DNA from 2 places in the Corynebacterium breve genome. Region 2 is predicted to be linked to the other one. Evidence: riboswitches for the same ligand, from Rfam matches in the RefSeq annotation. Region 2 holds a riboswitch; the other holds the start of a gene.

Region 1 (10,544 bases), 1.0 Mb from region 2:
GAATGGGCGGGCGGTGTGGCCATCATCCTGGCTACCGCGATGTCCTTCATGCTTGGCGGCTACCTGCACTTCACCGAGCGTCGCATGGACGTTGTCCCAGAGGACTGGGAAGAGGCAGAAATCGAAGATGGCGCAGGTGTCCTGGGCTTCTTCGCACCTAACTCCATTTGGCCATTCGCTATGGCCGGCTCCGTTATGTTCCTAGGCCTGGGAATTGCGTTCTGGCAGCTGTGGCTCGTAGCGTTCGGCGCTTTGGCGCTGATCGGCACCACCGCGATGCTAAACCTCCAGTACGGCATTCCGAAGGAAAAGCACTAATAGGAATCAGAGTCTAAGCCTTCATAGACTCCCCACAGCCCGGCCCCGTTTACCACGGGGCCGGGCTGATTTGTTTGTTCGACTTCTGGCAAAAGGGGCCCCGAATGTGGCTTTCTACCAGCTCGCGGGGGTAGGCAAAGGCGCTGGGGTGTGGCGACAGGCCGGTCAGCATTGACAACGGTGCAGAAGCTCGAAACGAAGGGGTCAACCGAAAGTATGTGTCCTGCAGGTTTAGGGTCGATCCAAATGTGATGTCGCTCTCATTGCGGAACTTTCTTGGGTTTGTCGTCGGTGAAATTGACCGCGGGGGCACCTGTGGTGGGGTTGGATTATGGCCGTCCAGGTTCGAAGGGAATGGGTTGACCAGCATTGATGCCTAGTCGGATTCCGGAGGAATAAAGTTCCCGCCAAAGTCGAGATTTTTCGCTGCAACTTTTGTAGGGGGTAAAAGTGCAGGTGGGGGAGTAGTTGGGAGAAAGTTCTCGGGGGTATACGAGGTGACTTTCAGCCATTGAACAGTCATACTGTTATGCGTGACGAGCGCAATTTCTAACCAAAATCCAGCTGCGCAGCAACCGCGTGTACCCGTGCTGAACCGACCAAACATGGTCAGCGTGGGCACAATCGTGTTCCTGGCGCAGGAGTTGATGTTCTTTGCTGGACTGTTCGCGATGTACTTCACTTCGCGTGCGAACGGTATGGCGGCAGGAGACTGGGATACCCAGACAGCACACCTCAACGTGCTGTACGGCACGATCATTACGATCATCCTGATTTCCTCCTCTGTAACTTCACAGTTCGGTGTCTTCGCTGCAGAGAGGGGTGACGTTTACGGACTGAGGAAGTGGTTCACCATCACTGTCCTCCTGGGTGTTGTGTTCCTGGGCATGGTCGCTTTCGAGTGGTACGAAATGATCCACGCTGGCGTAACTGTTCAGTCGAGCGTTTACGGTTCGGTGTTCTACATCATTACCGGCTTCCACATGGCTCACGTAACCGCAGGTATCATCGCATTCCTTGTGATTCTTGCGCGTGTAGCTAAGTCGAAGTTCACGCCCGCGCAGGCAACCGCCGCAATGGTGGTGTCCTACTACTGGCACTTCGTCGACATTATTTGGGTCGGCGTCTTCATCACCTTGTACATCGTCCAGTAATGACCTTTGGTCTTTTCACTTCAACACATAGTCGCAAAAGGGAAAATGATGGATAAGAACCCTAAGAACGTGCGTAGCCGCCGCAAGGTGCGCCGCACAGTTGCCGGCGCGGCAGCCCTGACCGTGGGTCTGACTGGCGCAGGCATCCTGGCAACGGCTCTCACCCCAGATGCTCAGGTCGCCACCGCTCAGCGTGATGAGCAGGCAATGATTCAGGAAGGCAAGGACATCTACGATGTCGCTTGTATTACTTGCCACGGCGCCAACCTGCAAGGCGTCGAAGGCCGTGGACCGTCTCTGATCGGCACCGGCGAAGGCGCGGTGTACTTCCAGGTGCACTCTGGCCGTATGCCAATGATGTCTAACGACGCACAGGCTGAGCGTAAGCAGCCTCGCTACACCGAGTCCCAGTCGCTCGCTCTGGCTGCCTACGTTGCAGCTAACGGCGGCGGCCCAGAGCTCGTCTACAACGAAGACGGCACTCTGGCGATGGACGAACTTCGTGGCAAGAACTACAACGGACAGATCCAGAAGGAAGACGTCGCCCGGGGTGGCGAGCTCTTCCGCACCAACTGTGCGTCCTGCCACAACTTCACCGGCCGCGGTGGAGCTTTGTCTTCCGGTAAGTACGCGCCTGTCCTTGACCCTGCAAACGAGCAGGAGATTTACCAGGCAATGCTGACCGGCCCTCAGAATATGCCGAAGTTCTCCGATCGTCAGCTCACCGCTGATGAGAAGAAGGACATCATCGCGTTTATTAAGTCCTCCAAGGAGACCCCGAGCCCTTCCGGCTACGCTCTCGGCGGACTTGGCCCAGTTTCTGAAGGTCTCGCAATGTGGATGATCGGCATCACGCTGATCGGTGCTGCTGCTATGTGGATTGGATCGCGCTCATGAGCAATGAAGTGAAGAAGGATTACACCAAGGCCGAGCTTGAGGCTATGAGCAACGGCGAACTCGCCGCTCTGGGCACCGAGCTTGACGACGTTACGATCGCGTACCGCAAGGAACGCTTTCCAATTGCCAATGATCCAGCCGAAAAGCGTGCTGAGAACAACGTCAACATCTGGCTAGCAGTCTCGGTTCTATCCGGAATTGCTTTCCTCGCGGTTTACCTGTTCTGGCCATGGGAGCCAAAGTTCCACGGAGACGAGGGCCTAGGCATCTTCTCCATGTACACCCCACTCCTTGGTCTCACCTCTGGTCTGGCACTTGTTGCACTGGGCGTCGCAATCGTTCAGTACGTAAAGAAGTTCATCCCAGAAGAGGTCGCTGTTCAGCGCCGCCACGACGGTCCTTCCAGCGAGCTGGATCGCCGCACCACTACCGCTCTGCTTAACGACGCTTGGGAGACCTCGACACTTGGTCGTCGTAAAGTAACCAAGGGTCTGCTTGGCGGTGCGGGTCTTCTCGCGGGTCTGGCGATTATCGCCCCTATGGGTGGCATGATCAAGAACCCATGGCGCGCATACGAGATGAACTACAACGGCGACGGCACCCTGTGGACCTCCGGTTGGACACTGCACGACAAGGGTGTAAAGCTTTACCTCGCACGTGATACAGGCGCGATCGCTGAAAAGCACGAGACTGCGACCGGCACTCACTTCACCACCGAAGGCGTTTCCCGTCTAGTTCGCGTTCGTCCAGAAGACATCGCGGCTGGCGGTATGGAAACTGTCTACCCACTGGCTGAAGAGGACGTTAACGACGGCGCGAATTACGACGCCGAGCGCGACGTGTACGAGAACCACATGCACTCGATCCACGGTCCTCGTAACTCGGTCATGCTGATCCGTCTTCGCTCGCAGGATGCTGCGAAGGTTGTCGAGCGTGACGGCCAGGAAGACTTCCACTACGGCGACTACTACGCGTACTCCAAGATTTGTACCCACATTGGTTGCCCAACCTCGCTGTACGAAGCACAAACTAACCGCATTCTTTGCCCATGCCACCAGTCGCAGTTCGATGCGCTGCAGTACGGCAAGCCAGTCTTCGGTCCGGCTGCCCGTGCTCTTCCTCAGCTGCCACTTGCAGTGGACGAAGAAGGTTACCTCATCGCCAAGAGCAACTTCATTGAGCCTGTTGGCCCTGCATTCTGGGAGCGTAAGTCTTAAATGAGCACCAAACTAGAAAACGCCGCGAAACAGGTCGATTCGCGCTACACAATTGCGGGATTCCTGCGACCACAGCTAAACAAGGTCTTCCCAACCCACTGGTCCTTCATGCTCGGTGAGGTAGCTCTCTACAGCTTCATCATCCTGCTTCTGACCGGTATCTACCTGGCACTGTTTTTCGACCCTTCGATTACGAAGGTCATTTACGACGGTGCGTACTTGCCACTGAACGGCGTTGAGATGTCTCGCGCCTATGCAACCGCGCTCGATATCTCCTTCGAGGTTCGTGGTGGTCTGTTTGTACGTCAGATGCACCACTGGGCTGCGCTGATGTTCATGATGTCCATGTTCGCGCACATGATGCGTATCTTCTTCACCGGTGCGTTCCGTCGCCCACGTGAAGCGAACTGGATCATCGGCTCCACACTGCTCATGCTGGGCATGGTCGAGGGCTTCATGGGTTACTCCCTTCCGGATGACCTGCTCTCCGGTGTGGGTCTGCGCATTATGTCCGCGATTATCCTGACCATCCCAATCCTGGGTACCTGGATGCACTGGGCGATCTTCGGCGGCGACTTCCCATCCGATCTCATGCTCGACCGCTTCTACATTCTCCACGTCTTGGTACTCCCAGGCTTGATCCTGGCGCTGATCGCAGCTCACCTGCTGTTGGTCTGGTACCAGAAGCACACCCAGTTCCCAGGGCCGGGTCGCGCTGAGAACAATGTTGTCGGCGTCCGCATTATGCCGGTCTTCGCAACCAAGGCAATCGGCATGGGCGCGCTGGTCTTCGGCGTTCTCGCGCTGATGGCTGGCCTGACCACTATTAACGGTATTTGGAACATCGGTCCGTACAACCCTTCGCAGGTCTCCGCTGGATCCCAGCCGGATATCTACATGCTGTGGACTGACGGTGCTGCTCGTGTCATGCCGGCATGGGAGCTTTACTTGGGCAACTACACCATCCCCGGTGCGTTCTGGGTAGCCTTGATGGCTGGAATCATGGTTGTGTTGCTGTTCGCATACCCTTGGATTGAGAAGCGCATCACCGGTGACGATGCACACCACAACCTGTTGCAGCGTCCACGCGACGTCCCAGTACGTACCGGACTCGGCGTCATGGGCATTGTCTTCTTCCTGTTGCTGACCCTGTCCGGCGGTAACGACTTGTTCGCTTACCACTTCCAGATCTCGCTTAACGCGATGACTTGGGTAGGCCGTATCGGTCTGATCATTCTGCCTCCGATCGCATACTTCATCACCTACCGTCTGTGCGTTGGACTCCAGCGTTCTGACCGTGAGGTACTGGAACACGGTATTGAGACCGGCATCATCAAGAAGCTGCCTAACGGTGCATTCGTTGAGATTCACCAGCCGCTTGGTCCTGTGGACGAGCACGGTCATGCAATCCCACTGGAGTACACCGGTGGTCGCGTTCCGAAGCAGATGAACCAGCTTGGTTACGCTGACTCTGACACTTCTGGCACCTTCAAGGCCGACGATCCAGAGATCATGGCACGTCGCGCTAAGATCCGCCACGAGAACCATCTTGAGGAGGCCGCAGCGTTGCAGGCCATCACGGATGCGAACCGCAAGGAAGACGAACAAAAGGGTCTGGAATAGGCCCCTCGTCTTAGAGATAGCGCTCACTAGAAGTCCCCCTTTTTCCGCCCGAGAGGCGGGGGAGGGGGCTTCTTCTATTGGTGCATCATTCAGCGGGCAAGATCGGTGAAAAACAGCTTCACGGGACTAGCCAAGGTTGATAACGAAATGATCAAAAGTATGCCCCGTAGTGCGAGTTCAATCTTGTTGATAAAGATACAAACGGGTCTCTTGCGGCTAGTATGTGGTGAAGGTCACAATCGTTTTAAATGAACGTATTTGGGGCGAACGCTCAACTTTGAAGTGTCGGAAATTTACCTTAATGTGCGCTTAACCTGCTGTTCAGGCAGGGTGGATTTCTTCTATACTCTTAGGGTTCAATTACATTACCGTCTTGGAAATGGTGTTCATTTGGTGCAAGGTCAAAAATAACGGGATGATAACGGGCGTGCCATTGGACAAAGTTCGTTGCAATTTCGTAACCTGTTCGAGACATTGCGGCCAACCGGTACGCAACGATCGAATAAACATATAAAGCCGAATCTTTACTTGGTGGTCAGCGAACGACCACGGGGCGAAGAGCCGGGGAACCAAAAGTGTTTCCCTGGGGTGAATTCCTCGCAAGGGTGGACGGACACGAGAGTGACTGTCCATGGAGCGGGGGAGGGTGCATTCCGAAACCTAACCCGTCAGCTAACTCGGTAGGCGTTATAGGAAGATATGGAGAACTTTCGTGGCTAACCACCGTCGCCAGAACTTGAACATTGCCGGCAAGGTCGCAGCTGTATCTGTAGCTGCAGTCGGCGCAACTTTGCTCGTACCTACCACCGCAACCGCGGCGGAGGTCACCATCCCGGGAACCGGCATGAGCTCCGAGGTTCCTGGAATCGAGAACATCCCTGGCGTTGCAAACATCCCAGGAATTGAACAGTGGGTCCCATCGCTCGCTGGCCAGGCGCAGCAGGGCAACGCTGCAGCGGCCATCGCTCAGGTTCGTCAGATTCCTGGCGTTACTGCTATCCCTGGTTTCAACCAGTGGCTAAACACCGTCGAGGCGCAGGTAGCGCCAGCAACTTACGATGCACAAGTTGAGGCTCCTGCACCTGCTCCAGCTGCAGCGCCAGCACCTGTTGCCGCAGCTCCTGCTCCAGCGGCAGCTCCTGCTCCATCCTCTACCGGTCAGCAGATCGTGAACATTGCCCGCTCCAAGATGGGTGCACCATACGTTTATGGCGCGGCTGGTCCTAACGCGTTTGACTGCTCCGGCTTCACCTCTTGGGTTTACGCTCAGGCAGGCAAGACCATCCCACGCACTTCTGGCGCACAGGCAGCGCAGGGTCAGCGCGTGTCTCTTGATCAGCTTCAGCCCGGCGACATCATCGTCTACTACTCTGGCGCATCCCACGTTGGTATCTACACCGGTAACGGCACCATGATTGACGCACTGAACTCCGGTTCCCCAGTGGCAGAACGTCCTCTGCACTACATGCCGATTCACTCGGCTGTTCGCTTCTAGGTCATTGACCGACTCTCCGCCTTAACGATCTCTCAGGATTTGTGGCTGGAGTGACTCCTGATCTCCCTTGCGTGCGAGCCCGAGAAGGGCGCCACAAGGGAGATTTCGAGTTTTCTATAGAAGTATTGGTTGACGTGCATAAAGGGATCTGTGGCTCTTTGCAAATTCTTCGTTGTATCCCTTTGCGCTTCGGCAATAAATCGCTATAGTATGGATAGTTGTTAGGTTCATTACTTATGTGGACTTCAGGGTGAGTCGGTCTCATCTGAAGGCTTAAGTTTTGTGAGGAAGGAAACTGTGGGTAAGCACAGCGCACCATCACACCGTCGATCAGCGGTAGTCGCTGCATCGGTGATTACAGCGGTCTCTGCAGGCTCTATGGCAGCACCAGTAAGTGCACAAGAGATTGATGACCTTATCGAGCAGATCGAAAGTGTCTCGCATGAGGCAACCGCGAAAAATGAGGACGTCAAGGAGCTCGAAGACGAGGTTGCTAGTGCCCAGGAGAGCTTGAATGCGCTCACCGAGGCGGCTAATGATGCCAACGATGCTGCTGGCACAGCAACATCGTCAAAGGATGGATTTCAAACCGAAGTAAACGGTATCGCGATGACGAAATATCGCAATGTTCAAAACGACTCCTTTGTCACGACCCTCGAATCTGGAGATCCGCAGACGGTCATTGATCGTGCGAGCTACCTAGGGATCATTTCCCGCAACACCGAACGTACTTTGGGCGATCTTCAGACTGCGAGTGAAACCGCGGCATCAAAGGCGAATGCAGCGAACATTGCAGTGGCTGAGGCCGAGTTCTTGCGCAACCAGCTTGACTCGAAGCTCAAAACGTTGGAAGAAGAGCGAGACGATCTAGAGGATCAGATCGCAGACATTGAGGCTCAGGTCGATGCTCTGTCAGAGGCGGACCGTGAGGCTTGGGAGAACAAGAATAACCCTGTCGAAGAGCCGGATCTTTCCGAGGCCGACACTGCCCCCGCAGGCACCGCAGGCGTTGTCGGGGCAGCGATGAGCAAACTTGGCTCGCCGTACGGCTGGGGAGCAGCAGGCCCGAATCAGTTTGACTGCTCTGGCCTGATGTACTGGTCGTATGCACAGCAGGGCAAGTCGATTCCTCGCACTTCCCAAGCACAGATCTCCGGCGGTCAGTCCGTCTCCCTGTCAGACCTGCAGCCGGGCGACATCATCGGCTACTACCCGGGTGTGACCCACGTGGGTATGTACATCGGTAATGGCCAGGTGGTCCACGCTTCGGATTACGGCATTCCAGTCCAGGTGGTTCCGTACGACTCCATGCCGATCTCGGGCGCATCCCGTTACTAGATGACGACCCTTTTGGTCACGAATGATTTCCCGCCCACTGTCGGCGGGATTCAGTCGTATTTGCGGGATTTTGTTGACACCCTTGATCCTGAGGGCATCATTGTTTTCGCCTCGACCCAAGACGCACAGGCCGCTCAGGCGTGGGACAGCGTTGCTAAATACCGGGTGATTCGGTGGCGGCGGTCCGTGATGCTTCCGACTCCCGCCACTGTACGAGAAATGCAGCGCATCATTCGTGAGTTCAATATCGACACGGTGTGGTTTGGAGCAGCCGCCCCACTCGCAGTCATGGGCCATGCCGCGAAGTCTGCCGGTGCCAGCCGGGTAATCGCGACCACGCATGGCCATGAGGTTGGTTGGTCGATGCTGCCGGGCGCCCGCCAAGTATTGGGCATCATCGGCGACAGTGCCGATGTAGTCACCTATATATCGGCGTACACTTTGCGACGATTCCGTCGCGCATTCGGAGACCAGCCGGAATTCGTGCACTTGCCGTCGGGGGTTGATACCGAGTATTTCACCCCAGCCAGTGCAAACCGACGCCTAGCCACCAGGGAAAAGTTCGGGTTTGCTAATGGCCCGATTGTCGTATGCGCCTCTCGCTTGGTGCCCCGCAAAGGGCAAGATCAATTGATCCGCGCCTTCAAAGGTGTCGTCGATAAGCACAGCGATGCACGGCTCGTGATCATCGGGCAGGGTCGCTACCGATCCGTTTTAGAAACACTTGCCAAGGACCTAGGCGAGCACGTGGTGTTTACTGGGGCCTTGCCACGTGACGAGATGCGTGATTTGGTCGCAGCCGCTGATGTCGTCGCCATGCCAGCGCGCACGCGGGGCGGGGGTCTCGACGTCGAGGGGTTGGGCATCGTCTACTTAGAGGCCCAATCCTGTGGTGTGCCGGTCATCGCTGGAGCATCAGGCGGGGCGCCGGAGACCGTCACGCAGGAGACCGGGCTGGTGGTCGATGGCACTGATCTTCCTGCACTTGAGAACGCACTGTTGACACTTCTCGAGGACCCCTCGCTACGACGCTCAATGGGGCGGGCAGGCCGAGCACATGTCTTACACAACTGGACATGGCCGATCATGGCACAACGCCTTGCCCAACTGCTTAATCAAGCGTGATAAGCATCGGCACCTCCGAGAGGTCTATTCTTAATACCTATGGCTATCTCTATCTCGGCTGACGAAGGGCTCACCGTCGGCTTCGACATCGGCGGAACCAATACCCGCGCTGGTGTCGTCACCGCGGCAGGGGAGATAATCGCTTCGGCGTCGGTTCGCAGCCCTGAATCCGCAGACGACATGGTGGGGGCCATTGTTTCGCTTGTCGACGAGCTCAAGGCCGACCACGACATCAAGGCAGTTGGGGTGGCTATCGCGGGCTTCTTAGACCCAGAGTGCGAAATCGTTCGTTTTGCTCCGCACCTGCCTTGGCGCGGTAACGCTCCAGTGCGAAAGATTCTTCACGATGCACTTGGTCTTCCTGTCCGCCTGGAACACGACGCGAACGCTGCGGCGTGGGGTGAGTACCGCTTTGGGGTAGCACAAGACACAGATACCTGGGTGTTTTTCGCACTTGGAACTGGCATCGGAGCAACATTGATGCACCGCGGTGAAATCTTTCGCGGGGCATTCGGCACCGCGCCAGAATTCGGCCATATTACAGTTGTTCCATCGGGGCGGCCGTGCTCGTGTGGAAAGCGAGGCTGCCTCGAGCGCTACGCTTCGGGCACCGCCTTGGTCGATACCGCGCAGGAGCTCGCGCATCAAAGGAGCTTCGAAGATACTAGGTTGTACCGTCGTGTCGTCGAAAAGCGAGTAACCGGCGACGACATCATGACCGCTGCGAGAAATGGGGACCGCTTGGCCCTTGCAGCCTTAGCTTCATTCTCCCAGTGGTTGGGGCAAGGGCTATCTGTTGTTGCAGATATTTTGGACCCTGAGTTGATCGTGATTGGCGGGGGAGTAAGCCGCGATGCGGATCTGTTTTTGGAAGATGCCCGCGAGCACATGTCATCAAGTATTGTAGGTGCGGGATTTCGTCCACTGCCACGAGTGATTCGGGCAGAGCTCGGGGCACAGGCAGGTATGATCGGTGTGGCTGATTTGGCGCGCCAAAGGATTGAGGAGTGACGACGTGCAGAACAAATGGTACTGGGTATTCAAGCACATTCTGTTGGGGCCACTAATCCGTGTGTGGAACCGCCCTTACCTGGAGGGTAAGGAAAATATTCCTGCCGAGGGACCGGCGATTATGGCGTCGAACCACCAGGCCGTGTACGACTCGTTCATTTTCCCGCTGGTCTGCCCGCGTCAGCTGACTTTCCCTGCCAAGAGCGAGTACTTCACCACTCCAGGCCTGATTGGCGGCATTCAGAAGTGGTTTTTCACCACATTGGGCCAAGTTCCTGTTGATCGCACCGCAGCCGATGCAGGTGACGCCATGATTACGGCGGCGAAGAAGGTGCTGGATCGCGGAGACCTTTTCGGCATTTACCC
Region 2 (10,544 bases):
CGCGTCCGATAAGTCCCGCAGACTCGCCCACAGTAATAAGGAAGGCCAGGTCTTCAACTTCCAGGTCGAGCTCCTTTGCCAGAGTGCTCAACGCTCGAACGCCGACCGATCCGTCTTTGTTCAATGCCACAGGCTCATGGCCCAGCCGCGTGATAATACGCCGCATGGTCCTTGTGGCGTCAAGGCCTTGTGCGGCTGCGGCCTCGTCGATAAGCGGGCTTGGAGCAGTGTGGTTAGAGAAACGTTGGGAGGGAGTGAGAGGAAAATCTTGGGGGGTTTCACCGCGTAGAGCATCGCGCACCGGGCGGGGGAGGCGCACAGTTGATGAGTTGACGCGCACCAGTAGCTCTTTCGCGATGAGCTGGGGGATCGGTCGCGAAGGGTCGGCATCAGGCCCGGCGTCATGGGTCGAGCCAACACCGCCGGAACTGGCTAAAGTGTCCAATACCGCGCGCTGTTGACGATCCAACCCTTCCACCAACTTCTGCACGGTGGCGGGGGCGTGGTCAAGCACTCGCCACCCTTGCGGCAACGCCCCCAATGCGCCTGGAGTCACCCGCACATCTTGATCCCCGAACAGTAGCGCTAGGCGACGGAGACGTTCAATAGCTGCAAGTGCAAGCTCGCTAGCGACAGGCAGCTTAGCGACGATCGCGTCAGTGGAAACCGGCTCAAGTTCGGCACCGAGATCGCCCGCGCTCTCCAGCACAGCGATTTCGAGGGACGTGAGGGTGCGCACGGCGCGAGACAGTGAACCCGGGAGCGTTAAACGCGTGGCCAAGGGGTTGATCCCTGGGGGTAATGGAAAGGTTGTATCTGGGCGCGCCCTAAGGAGCGCAGCGAGTTCCTCGTCACTCAATTTAGCCAGGGACGTGCGGAAATCGGGGAGCGAGTTGGCCGTGGTCATGATAGAGGCCATCATACGTGCACGGTTTAGTTACTTTTCTGAATGGTCTTTGGCACAATAGCGGTATGGCTAAGAACGTTGACAAGATTGCTGACCAGAACCCTGCGTGGCCTGTAGATACCCCAGGCAATGGTCACCCAGTAACTGAGATTTCCTCCAAGCTTCAGGGCGCGTCCAGCCCATTCGGCGATGAACTAATTCTTCCTCGCCCAGTGGAAGAGACCGGTTACGTCCACCCTTACACCCGCGTCAACCGCTAAGCGTATCCAGCGCGAATAACTTTCCCCAGCTAGCCACGGCCTGCTGGGGATTTGTCGTGCCCAAAACCGGTTCCGAAACACGGAAGGCATGAAAAAGCCGCTATAGGACGAGATCCTGTAGCGGCTTGTGGCTCTGTGGTCTTAGAGGCCGAGGGACTTCTGGAAGTCAGTAACTGGAGCCTGAACCTGTGCAGCCAGAGCGGATGCAATGTTCATTGGGTTGCTGGACAGTGCTGCGTCGATGATCGCGCGGTTGCTGCTGTAGAACGCGTCGAAGTTGCCACGGTTAGCGTTGTAGAAGTCGGTGACAACGGTAGGCATTGCGAAGCCGTACTGAGCCAAGTTGTCTGCAACTAGGTTGTACAGTGCATCAGAAGCTGCTTCCTGGGTAGGAGCCTCGTCCTCGATTGCCTGGACTGGTGCAGGGGCGGCTGCTGCCTGGACTGGTGCAGGAGCTGGCGCTGGTGCAGGGGCTGCAGCAGGTGCGGTGCGCTGGGTAGGTGCGGAGTTCAGGCCCAGACGAGCGGAACATGCTGGCCATGCTCCCCAGCCCTGGCCAGCCAGGGTGCGCTCTGCGACTACGATCTGCTGCTCGCGGGTAGCAAGGTTAGCGGTTGGTGCGAACTCGCCACCGCCGTATGCCTGCCAGGTGGAGCGGGAGAACTGCAGGCCGCCGTGGTAGCCGTTGCCGGTGTTGATTGCCCAGTTGCCGCCGGACTCGCACTGTGCGAGACGATCCCAGTCGGAGTCTGGGGCAGCGTTTGCGGTAGGTGCAGCAAGGGTGGAAGCTGCAACAGCAACTGCTGCGCCTGCGATGAACTTGGTGGACTTTGCGGTAAAGCGTGCCATGTGAGTTTTCCTCTCTCTTGCGCCTACGAGGTGAGCTGTCGGGTTCGGGTTGAGATTGGAAGATTCCCGGCCCAGTGTTCTGGGCTTCACCCCAAGTGAGCTACCTAGTGAAGGTGTCACGGTGCACGTGTGTGCGGTGGGTTCCCCGTCCTTGTCCTATGAAATTTGTTAGGTCTTGGTTGTAGCTTTCACCACCCGGACAAGGCTCGGCGTGGGCGGTGAAGTTGTATTGCCTCATTGAAGGCCTGCCGACGACTCTAACGCTTTATAACGATTGAGTCACGTAACAGGCACGGTTTGGCGCAAATTTTATTTCCTGTGCGTGCAGAAGAAATTATTTATGCAGGTAGGGGCGTTACAGTTTTGCAATGTGATCCCCGTCACGGCTAAATCACAACTTTCACACCCGCCCCAATAGTAACGACATTTGGTTGACGTGTGCTCATTGTGTCTTGCTTTGGCATCAAGCGGCCCGCTGCGAAATGGACGATCATTTTTGGCTTTGAAGCCTTGGTTGTGGGACAAGTTGTTGGGACTTCGATTTTCGGTAAATAAAGGAGTAAACTTAGCCCTTTATCGCGCTGGCTTGGACCAAGCGCACACAAGTATTTTTGAAAGAAAGTGGTGATGATCGTGCCTGTCGGAAAAGTGAAGTGGTATGACGCCGACAAAGGCTTCGGTTTTGCCTCTAACCCAGGCGAAGAAGACGTGTACATCGCAAAGAATGTCCTACCTCAAGGGGTAGAGGCACTCACCGCAGGGCAGCGCATCGAATTCGACTTTGCTGCTGGACGTCGTGGACCACAAGCCCTGCGGGTCAAGGTCTTGGACACCCCTCGACGCCGTCCTGCGCACACACGGAAGCCGGAAGAGCTTTCGAGCATGTTGATGGACGTCATGACAGTAATCGAGAGCCAAGTACAGCCAGTTTTGGCCCAGGGTCGCTACCCGGAGCGCAAAGAAGCCCGCCAGATCGCGGAGATCCTGCGGGCCGTCGCTAAAGAGCTAGACGCTTAAGGCAGCGCCTTTAGGCTTGCTCAAACGCGACCGACCAAGTAGTTAGGTAGGGGGTTTCTTCGTCATGGTCATCAAGACCGATCATCACGGACGAAACCTCCACTACAACTAGCTGGGGTTTTTCGGGGGAATCGCCAACCGGGGCTGCGGAAACAGGGACCTCGACTTTGTTCACATCGCGCGGCCCATGAACCTGTTGATCGTTTGCGCCTGGGTCGTCGTAAATCGTGAGAAGCTGCCAATCGTGGTCGTAGATTTCTTCTGGGATCTCGATCGTCACCGTGTCATCCGCCGAGACTTTGAGCGTGGGAACGTCCCCCTCCGGGCACTCAACGCCAGGCTCGCACACCATGTACGGGGTGACCTCAAGGCTGTCATCTCCGACCGAAGCCGTGATCGCAATATCCTTTGGATTGGTTGGTGGCTGACTGCTCTGCCAAGTGAGAAATGCGTACACGCCAGCCACGAAGGCGACCACAGCAATAACGATGATGGCCAGCAACTTGAGCGATTGGGAATTCTTCTTCGCCATGGTCACACAGTCTAGCTTTAGAGCAGGAGGAACTAGTCGGCGGGTACAAAGGTCACTTCGTAAAGATCCGGCCACCTCTTGCCGGAAAGAAGGAACTTGTCTGAGCCGGGCACGTGTGCGATGCCGTTGAGTACATTGTTCGGATCTGGTGTGGCGTTATTTTCCAGTCCTGATGCGTCAATTACGCCGGTAACCTCGCCAGAATCGGCATCAATGCGCAAAATATCGGTCGTCGTAAATACGTTTGCGTAGACCTCGTCGTCAACGCATTCCAGCTCATTAAGCCCGGTGACCGCTTCGCCTTCCAGCGTCACCGTGAAGCGCTCTTGCTCCTGCAAAGTGTCTGGATCCATCCGGCGGAGCTCGCTGGTGCCGTCAGAGAATACGATGTGATTTTCCATTGAGCACAGTCCCCACCCCTCGCCGTCGAATTTGGCCCGTTCCAGCTCTACCAACGACTCAGCGTCGCGTTTTACGGCGACATTGTCCTGCCACGTCAGTTGCCAAATGAAGTCATCGAACTGAGTGATGCCTTCGCCGAAAAACTCAGGATCAAGGTCAAGGCTGCTGAGCTCTTGGCCAGCCAGAGTGCTGCGGTAAAGGCGAGATTCGCCTTCCTGTCCTGTGCCGATCAACAACGTTCCGTCGGGTGCGACCTCAAGACCTTGGGTAAACGAGGTGTCATCGAACGGGTAGCGCTTTTCTACTTGGACTGAGAGTTGCTCGACTTTAGCGGTGGAGTCGTCGTTAAGCGGTGCGATGCCTTCATCCGAGCACGACACAAGGAGGAAAACTGCGAATGCTGGGGCGAAACGAGGGAAGTTGGTGTAGCCCATGGGAACCATCTTGCCTTAGCTAGTCCATAATGGGTACGTGTCCGAACCGAGAAACCGCAAGAAAACTAGTCCGCTGTTGGGCCGAACCGCAATCAAAGTTGCGCGTGAAGCCCTGATCGAAGTTGCCGACGGAGAGGAAATCGGCGAGCACATCGGAGTCACGGCCAATGCTCGCAACGTTGCGACGCACCGCTTCCATGCTGATGTACCTGGTTATCCAGGGTGGGAATGGAACGCGGTGCTCGCCTGCGCTGCCGGCTCTAACTACCTCACCGTAAACGAGGTTGCGCTGGTTCCGGCTCCAAGTGGCGAGGCACTCCAAGCTCCCGAGTGGGTGCCATACTCAGAACGACTACGCCCAGGTGATTTAGGCCCAGGCGACTTGATGGCCCCGGCTCCAGACGATGACCGTCTGACGGAGGATTCTTTCGCCCGCGACGCAGTAACCTTCACGGGACGTACCACCAAGAAATACTTAACGACGACCGGCCTTGAAGGTGCCAAGTCGCGCTGGCGTAAAGGAGACTTCGGGCCCACCAGCGAATTCGCGGAAAAGGCCGCGCTGCAGTGCAGGACATGCGCGTTCTATCTTCCAGCCGGTGAGCCAATCGGGGAGAACTTCGGCGTGTGTGTTAACGAATACTCTGCCGACGGGCGCCTTGTAGCGTCGAGCTACGGCTGTGGCGCCCATTCAGATACCCAGGTGGATGAAGGCCCTGAGCAGCCGGATCATTTCTACGACGACGAGAAGCCGATCTACAACTAGGCGTTTTCCCACCGTTGATCGCGCAACTGGTTCACCTCTCGGTGGGTGGGCACGCCCATGCGGTCGACACCGGTACGGGCAGGAACTACGCCACCGTATTCCAGCCATCCGGAGACCAAGCGGACGCCATAGAGCGGGCTGACTAGCCAGGTTTCTGTGCTCATCAATTCTGCACGCGCAAAGCCGAGCTCCTTGAAACGGATCTCAACGTTTTGTTCCTCCAGAATCTCCAGCACTCCCTCGAGTGCAACCGACGGAGTGGTGCGGGGATGTGCCGAAATGTGGGCAGCGCCGTCTTTAATCATGACGATCGGGGCGACGATGGAGGAGATGATGCGGCCCGCCTCGTCGATAAGCAAGCCGTCGTCGGCCGAAACGCGGGCGAGCTGGCCGTGCTGCCAACCTAGATCTTCACCACGTCGGGTGGGGTTTTCGCGCTTGTCGACGATGCCTGCGGAATCGACCACGATTTCTTCGGGTCGTGCAGCGAGAGGGCGTAGGGACAAAGAATAATCTTCGTTGGCTACTTCGAGGACGGCGCGCCGGGTTCCGCTGACCTGTGCCAAGCGGATGCGGAGTTTATTCAACTTTGAGTGGGAGAGTCCTCGTTCGCGCCACGAATCGAGGTAACGGTGAAGGTCTATGACGGCACCATCGCGGACGACAAATGTATAAACTTCCACTTAAGGAATCAACCCTTCAAACCAGAATCCGTTGGACAGACGGTCTAACGTCACGCTATCAGCGACTGCCCCAATTGTGCCCCAATTAGGCACGATGTGCGAGATACTCCGATATATATCCAGTACATGGAGGTGGAGGGGTAGCGCTGAATTCATGTTACCCCCTGAGGGGCCGTCGAATAGCCGTCACCCCCTTTATGGTAGTCTCTTTTCTTTTCAATTTTGAATCATCAACAATTTCTGCAAACCTATCTGCGAAAACTGAATTCAATTTTCTTTCCAGATAAGGGGACTCGGCATGAGTCAAAATGGATCAACCAGCACTACCAGCGGGCGCCAGGACATATCTGCCGTAGATAAGTTCTTCCACATCACAGAACGCGGTTCCAGCATCGGGACCGAGGTTCGCGCAGGCGTGGTTACGTTCTTCGCCATGGCGTACATCGTCTTGCTCAACCCGCTCATTCTTGGCACAAGCCCGGACCGAGAGGGAACCGTTCTTGGCATCCCGCAGGTCGCGGCTGCGACAGCGCTTGTCGCCGGCGTGATGACGATTCTGTTCGGCCTCATCGCCAAGTACCCTTTCGGTATCGCGGCAGGTTTAGGACTGAACACACTCGTCGCAGTCACGCTTGTCGGAGGCGAGGGCCTGACCTGGGCTGAGGCGATGGGCTTGGTGGTCCTCGACGGCATCATCATCGTTCTCCTGGGTATTTCCGGCTTCCGCACCGCGGTGTTCCAGGCGATCCCACGTTCCATGAAAGCAGCGATGAGTGTCGGTATTGGCATGTTCATCGCGATGATCGGCCTGGTAAACGGTGGCTTTGTTACCCGCATCCCAGACGCTGCCCACACCACCGTCCCGGTTACCCTGGGACTCGGTGGCTCAATCGCGTCCTGGCCTACTTTGACCTTTGTCATCGGCCTGATCATTTGTGGCTTCGCAGTCGTGCGCAATGTCCCTGGTGGCCTGTTCATCGCGATCGTCGTAACCACCATCATCGCGATGATTGTGGAAGCGATCACCGGCGTTGGCTCGTCTGCTGACTCCGGCCCTACCGGCTGGGGACTCGCGGTGCCAGAACTCCCGAATTCACTAGGTTCGATTCCCGATCTCTCCATCGTCGGTCGCGTTGACCTGTTCGGCGCGTTTGTACACATTGGTGCGCTCACCGCAACGCTGCTGGTCTTTACTCTGGTTCTAGCGAATTTCTTCGACGCCATGGGCACCATGAACGGCCTCGGTGCGCAGGCTGGGCTTAACGACGAAGACGGCAACCTGCCAAACCTGAAGAGCGCACTGGTCGTCGAGGGCCTTGGCGCGGTTGCTGGTGGCCTGGGTTCATCGTCCTCCGCGACGGTCTACGCTGACTCCTCCGCGGGTATTGCTGACGGCGCCCGCACAGGCCTAGCGAACATCGTCACAGGCATCCTCTTCCTGCTCGCGATGTTCCTCACCCCGCTGTATGAGATCGTTCCGATCGAGGCAGCAGCTCCAGTCTTGGTTATCGTCGGCGCGATGATGATGTCGCAGATCACCCAGATTGACTGGAACAAGTTCTACATCGCCCTACCAGCCTTTCTTACAATCGCAGTAATGCCGTTTACCTACTCCATCGCAAACGGTATCGGCGTGGGCTTCATTTCCTTCTCCCTCATGGCGCTAGCAGCAGGCAAGGCAAAGAATGTCCACTGGATCATGTGGTTTATTTCCGCGCTGTTTGTCGTCTACTTCGGAATGGACCCGATCATGCAGGCGCTAAGCTAGCACCTTGTGAGTTCCAACAACCCAGCACCGCAGCACATCACCGATCCACTAGACCCGCGTCTCGACGACATTCGGGATCTAAAGACCGCCGAGAAAACTCTCGTCGTTGCCGAAGGTCCTCTTATTGTAGGCCGGCTCGTGGAATCTCGGTACCCGCTGCGGTGCTTGATTGGTTTCCAGGCGCGATTAGAACAATTCCTGGCCACCCACAAAGTCCAAGCGCCGGTGTACGCCGTTACTCGGGAAGTGCTTGCGCAAGTGGTGGGCTATGACATGCACCGTGGGCTCTTAGCCGTGGCTGATCGGGCAGGGGAATCGTCGATAAGCCAAATCGTTGAAGAGTCGCGCACAGTCGTTGTTCTCGAAGGCGTCGGGGACCATGAGAATATCGGCGCAATATTCCGCAACGCTGCGGGGATGGACGTTGACGCGGTGCTGCTGGGCTCTGGAACCGCAGACCCGCTGTATCGGCGAAGCGTGCGTGTTTCTATGGGCCATGTGCTGCGCACGCCTTTTGCACACCTAGATGGCGGCTTTACTACCTGGCAGCGCTCCTTGGATCAGCTCCGTGAGTCTGGCTACCGACTAGTGGCATTGACTCCTGATCCGCAGGCCGAACACCTTGCTGATGCGCTTGTCGACGACACGGGCGCCCCATATGAGAAAGTGGCGCTCCTCGTGGGTGCTGAAGGGCCCGGATTGACCGAGCATGCAATGCGCGCAACAGATGTCCGAGCACGCATTCCGATGGCGGCAGGTACTGATTCCCTCAACGTGGCGACAAGCGCTGCGATCGCGTTCTATGAGCGCTCCCGCAGCCTGCGCGATTAGTCGGAGCTTCGACGATCGGAGTGACGGATACGCTCGATAACGTTGTTTTTGACACCGCGGGCACCACGCATAAGGCGCTGTCCGAGGCGCTGTGCCGCAGTAAGCGATTGATCCACGACGGTGGCAAAACCATCGCCTTCTGGCTCGGTGTCAATGGCTTGGTAGTCGTCATAATCGCTGCGTGATGCCGCGAACTTTGCTGCAGCCTCGTTTGTGCTGGGAGATCTCTTGACTGTGGTGTTCACCTTTGGTTCTGGGCGTCCATCGACCGCATATGCGACTACGTTGATATCTGGGCCGGTTGGGGAAACGTCGAGCCCCAGCCAACTCTCTTGCGCGGCCGTGGCAAGATCGCACGGCTCGAAAGGAAGGGAGATGCCGCCGATTTGTTGCGCCATCTCACCAGCCCAGTAAGGGGCCTCGAAAGGCTGAGGCAGACCGACGTCCTCAAAGATCGTCGTCCTCGTCGCAGAAAAAGCGCGGCGCACGCTGTCACCGTGGAAGTGGGCGAACCCTGCGAAGGTGCTATCTGTTCCAACGCCAAAGGCGTATACATCAGCAGCAGCGACGGAGCGAAGCAACCGCGGAGGCACTTCGGAGAGCTTGGAAATGCTGTCAACGAATGTCTGGACGATCGTGATTCCTGGGTAGCCCGCGATGTAAAACTCGTCGCGCGACGGCTGCGTGGAACGATTCAAGGGGAACTGGCCAATCGGAGTAATCGGCCACGTCGGGTTTAGCTGCGCCAAGTACTTTCGGCCGAAGCCACGGTCAGCCTTTGGTTCGCGAGATACCACCGCTGCGACATCAGCCGCATTGACAAACCAAAGCGTAATTACTGCGGGGAAACTCATAATTTCATCGACCCCTTTGCTATCTACTTCCGGGGGCGCTTAGTGTTCGTGCGCACGCCCAAAAGAACGTCTTCCCAGTGCGGAGTCACTGCCTTGCGCTTCCGCTTTGAAGGAGCCTGTTCAGGTTCGGGGTGTTGCAAGAAATCCCCTTCGGAAAAGAACTCCTCGCGAGTATCTGGGCCGTTATCCTCCTTATCTGGAGTGATCTCGGCATCCTCAAAGGAATCTTCTTCCAGTTCTTCCTCGCTCGGGTGCGAGACGGCGGTTAACGAGCGAACGGGCTGTACAAAGTCTGGGTCCGTAAGGTCTGCCGCGATTGGGTTGCGTGCCTCGGTTGTGGCATTGAACCCCATGCCGCGCTTGAAAGACCACTCGGCCACGTTGTCGGACAAACCCGCCTTCCAAGACAAACGGACCACCCAATCATCACCAGGCTGGCGCACGGCATCCCAAGAGGCGTCAGATATCGAGTGTCCGCGGGCAGCAAAGGCGGTGGCCAAGATCTCAAACAAGGTGAGCTTTGCCGGCCCGTCTTCACGAATGGGGTGTGAGCGCTTAGCAGCCTCTGCGACCTGTTCGCGTTCGAGAAGGACTGGGTGCGAATAAGGATCGATGCGCGAAATCGCCACGCCCATTTCGTCTGCAATTTCCTCCGCCGATGCACCTGCACGGATGCGCGCCTGAATTTCGGAGGGGCGCATCGACAGCGGCTTGGCGTAGAGGGGATCAGGCTCGGGCAACGCGCGTTCAACAGCTGGAGTGGACTCTTCAACTTTTTTAGTCGGCGCGGCTGTTGGTTCAGTGGATTCCACTACTCGGACATTGGATTCGGCGCCGGCAGGGGAATCGTCGACAAGCGAAGAGAGCGACGCGCGCGGGATGAAAAACCGCTCTCCATCATCAGTGCGCAACACTAATGAATCGGTGGTGGATTCCTCCTCAATAGGGAAAAGCTCGCGCATCTTCACTCCTTACATGACTGTAGTTTGTCTCAGCCTAACGTAAATTGCCCTGGAAACGGCGAAACACAAGGGCTTCCGCATGGGAAATCCTTGTGTTCCGTGAAAAACGAAGTGAAAACCTACTTCACGCCGACGCCCTGCTCCAAAAGGAAGTCGATTGCCTTGGTCAGGCGCTCGATGTCCGATGGGTCGATGGCCGGGAACATGCCGATGCGCAGCTGGTTGCGGCCGAGCTTGCGGTACGGCTCGGTGTCCAGGATGCCGTTGGCGCGCAGTGCC

The links. Region 2 has a riboswitch for cyclic di-AMP ahead of QP027_RS02835 (resuscitation-promoting factor Rpf1 domain-containing protein). Riboswitches for the same ligand answer to the same signal wherever they lie in the genome.
Region 1: linked by a shared signal. The riboswitch ahead of QP027_RS07610 (C40 family peptidase) and the one ahead of QP027_RS02835 (resuscitation-promoting factor Rpf1 domain-containing protein) in region 2 are both predicted to bind cyclic di-AMP.

Annotation. Positions count from the first base shown of each region.
Region 1 is NZ_CP126969.1:1,558,709-1,569,252, reverse strand. It holds gene ctaF (aa3-type cytochrome oxidase subunit IV) at 1-318, shown strand, start outside; gene ctaE (aa3-type cytochrome oxidase subunit III) at 852-1,472, shown strand; gene qcrC (cytochrome bc1 complex diheme cytochrome c subunit) at 1,521-2,369, shown strand; gene qcrA (cytochrome bc1 complex Rieske iron-sulfur subunit) at 2,366-3,586, shown strand; gene qcrB (cytochrome bc1 complex cytochrome b subunit) at 3,587-5,209, shown strand; cyclic di-AMP (ydaO/yuaA leader) riboswitch at 5,714-5,911, shown strand; gene QP027_RS07610 (C40 family peptidase) at 5,922-6,704, shown strand; gene QP027_RS07605 (C40 family peptidase) at 7,002-8,042, shown strand; gene QP027_RS07600 (glycosyltransferase family 4 protein) at 8,043-9,167, shown strand; gene QP027_RS07595 (ROK family protein) at 9,207-10,178, shown strand; gene QP027_RS07590 (lysophospholipid acyltransferase family protein) at 10,183-10,544, shown strand, end outside.
Region 2 is NZ_CP126969.1:563,694-574,237, forward strand. It holds gene QP027_RS02825 (helicase-associated domain-containing protein) at 1-781, opposite strand, end outside; gene QP027_RS02830 (hypothetical protein) at 973-1,167, shown strand; gene QP027_RS02835 (resuscitation-promoting factor Rpf1 domain-containing protein) at 1,309-2,016, opposite strand; cyclic di-AMP (ydaO/yuaA leader) riboswitch at 2,022-2,201, opposite strand; gene QP027_RS02840 (cold-shock protein) at 2,650-3,033, shown strand; gene QP027_RS02845 (DUF2771 domain-containing protein) at 3,044-3,565, opposite strand; gene QP027_RS02850 (glutaminyl-peptide cyclotransferase) at 3,598-4,401, opposite strand; gene QP027_RS02855 (DUF3027 domain-containing protein) at 4,439-5,167, shown strand; gene QP027_RS02860 (aminotransferase class IV) at 5,164-5,850, opposite strand; gene QP027_RS02865 (NCS2 family permease) at 6,149-7,618, shown strand; gene QP027_RS02870 (TrmH family RNA methyltransferase) at 7,625-8,449, shown strand; gene QP027_RS02875 (DUF6928 family protein) at 8,446-9,303, opposite strand; gene sepH (septation protein SepH) at 9,327-10,265, opposite strand; gene serC (phosphoserine transaminase) at 10,385-10,544, opposite strand, start outside.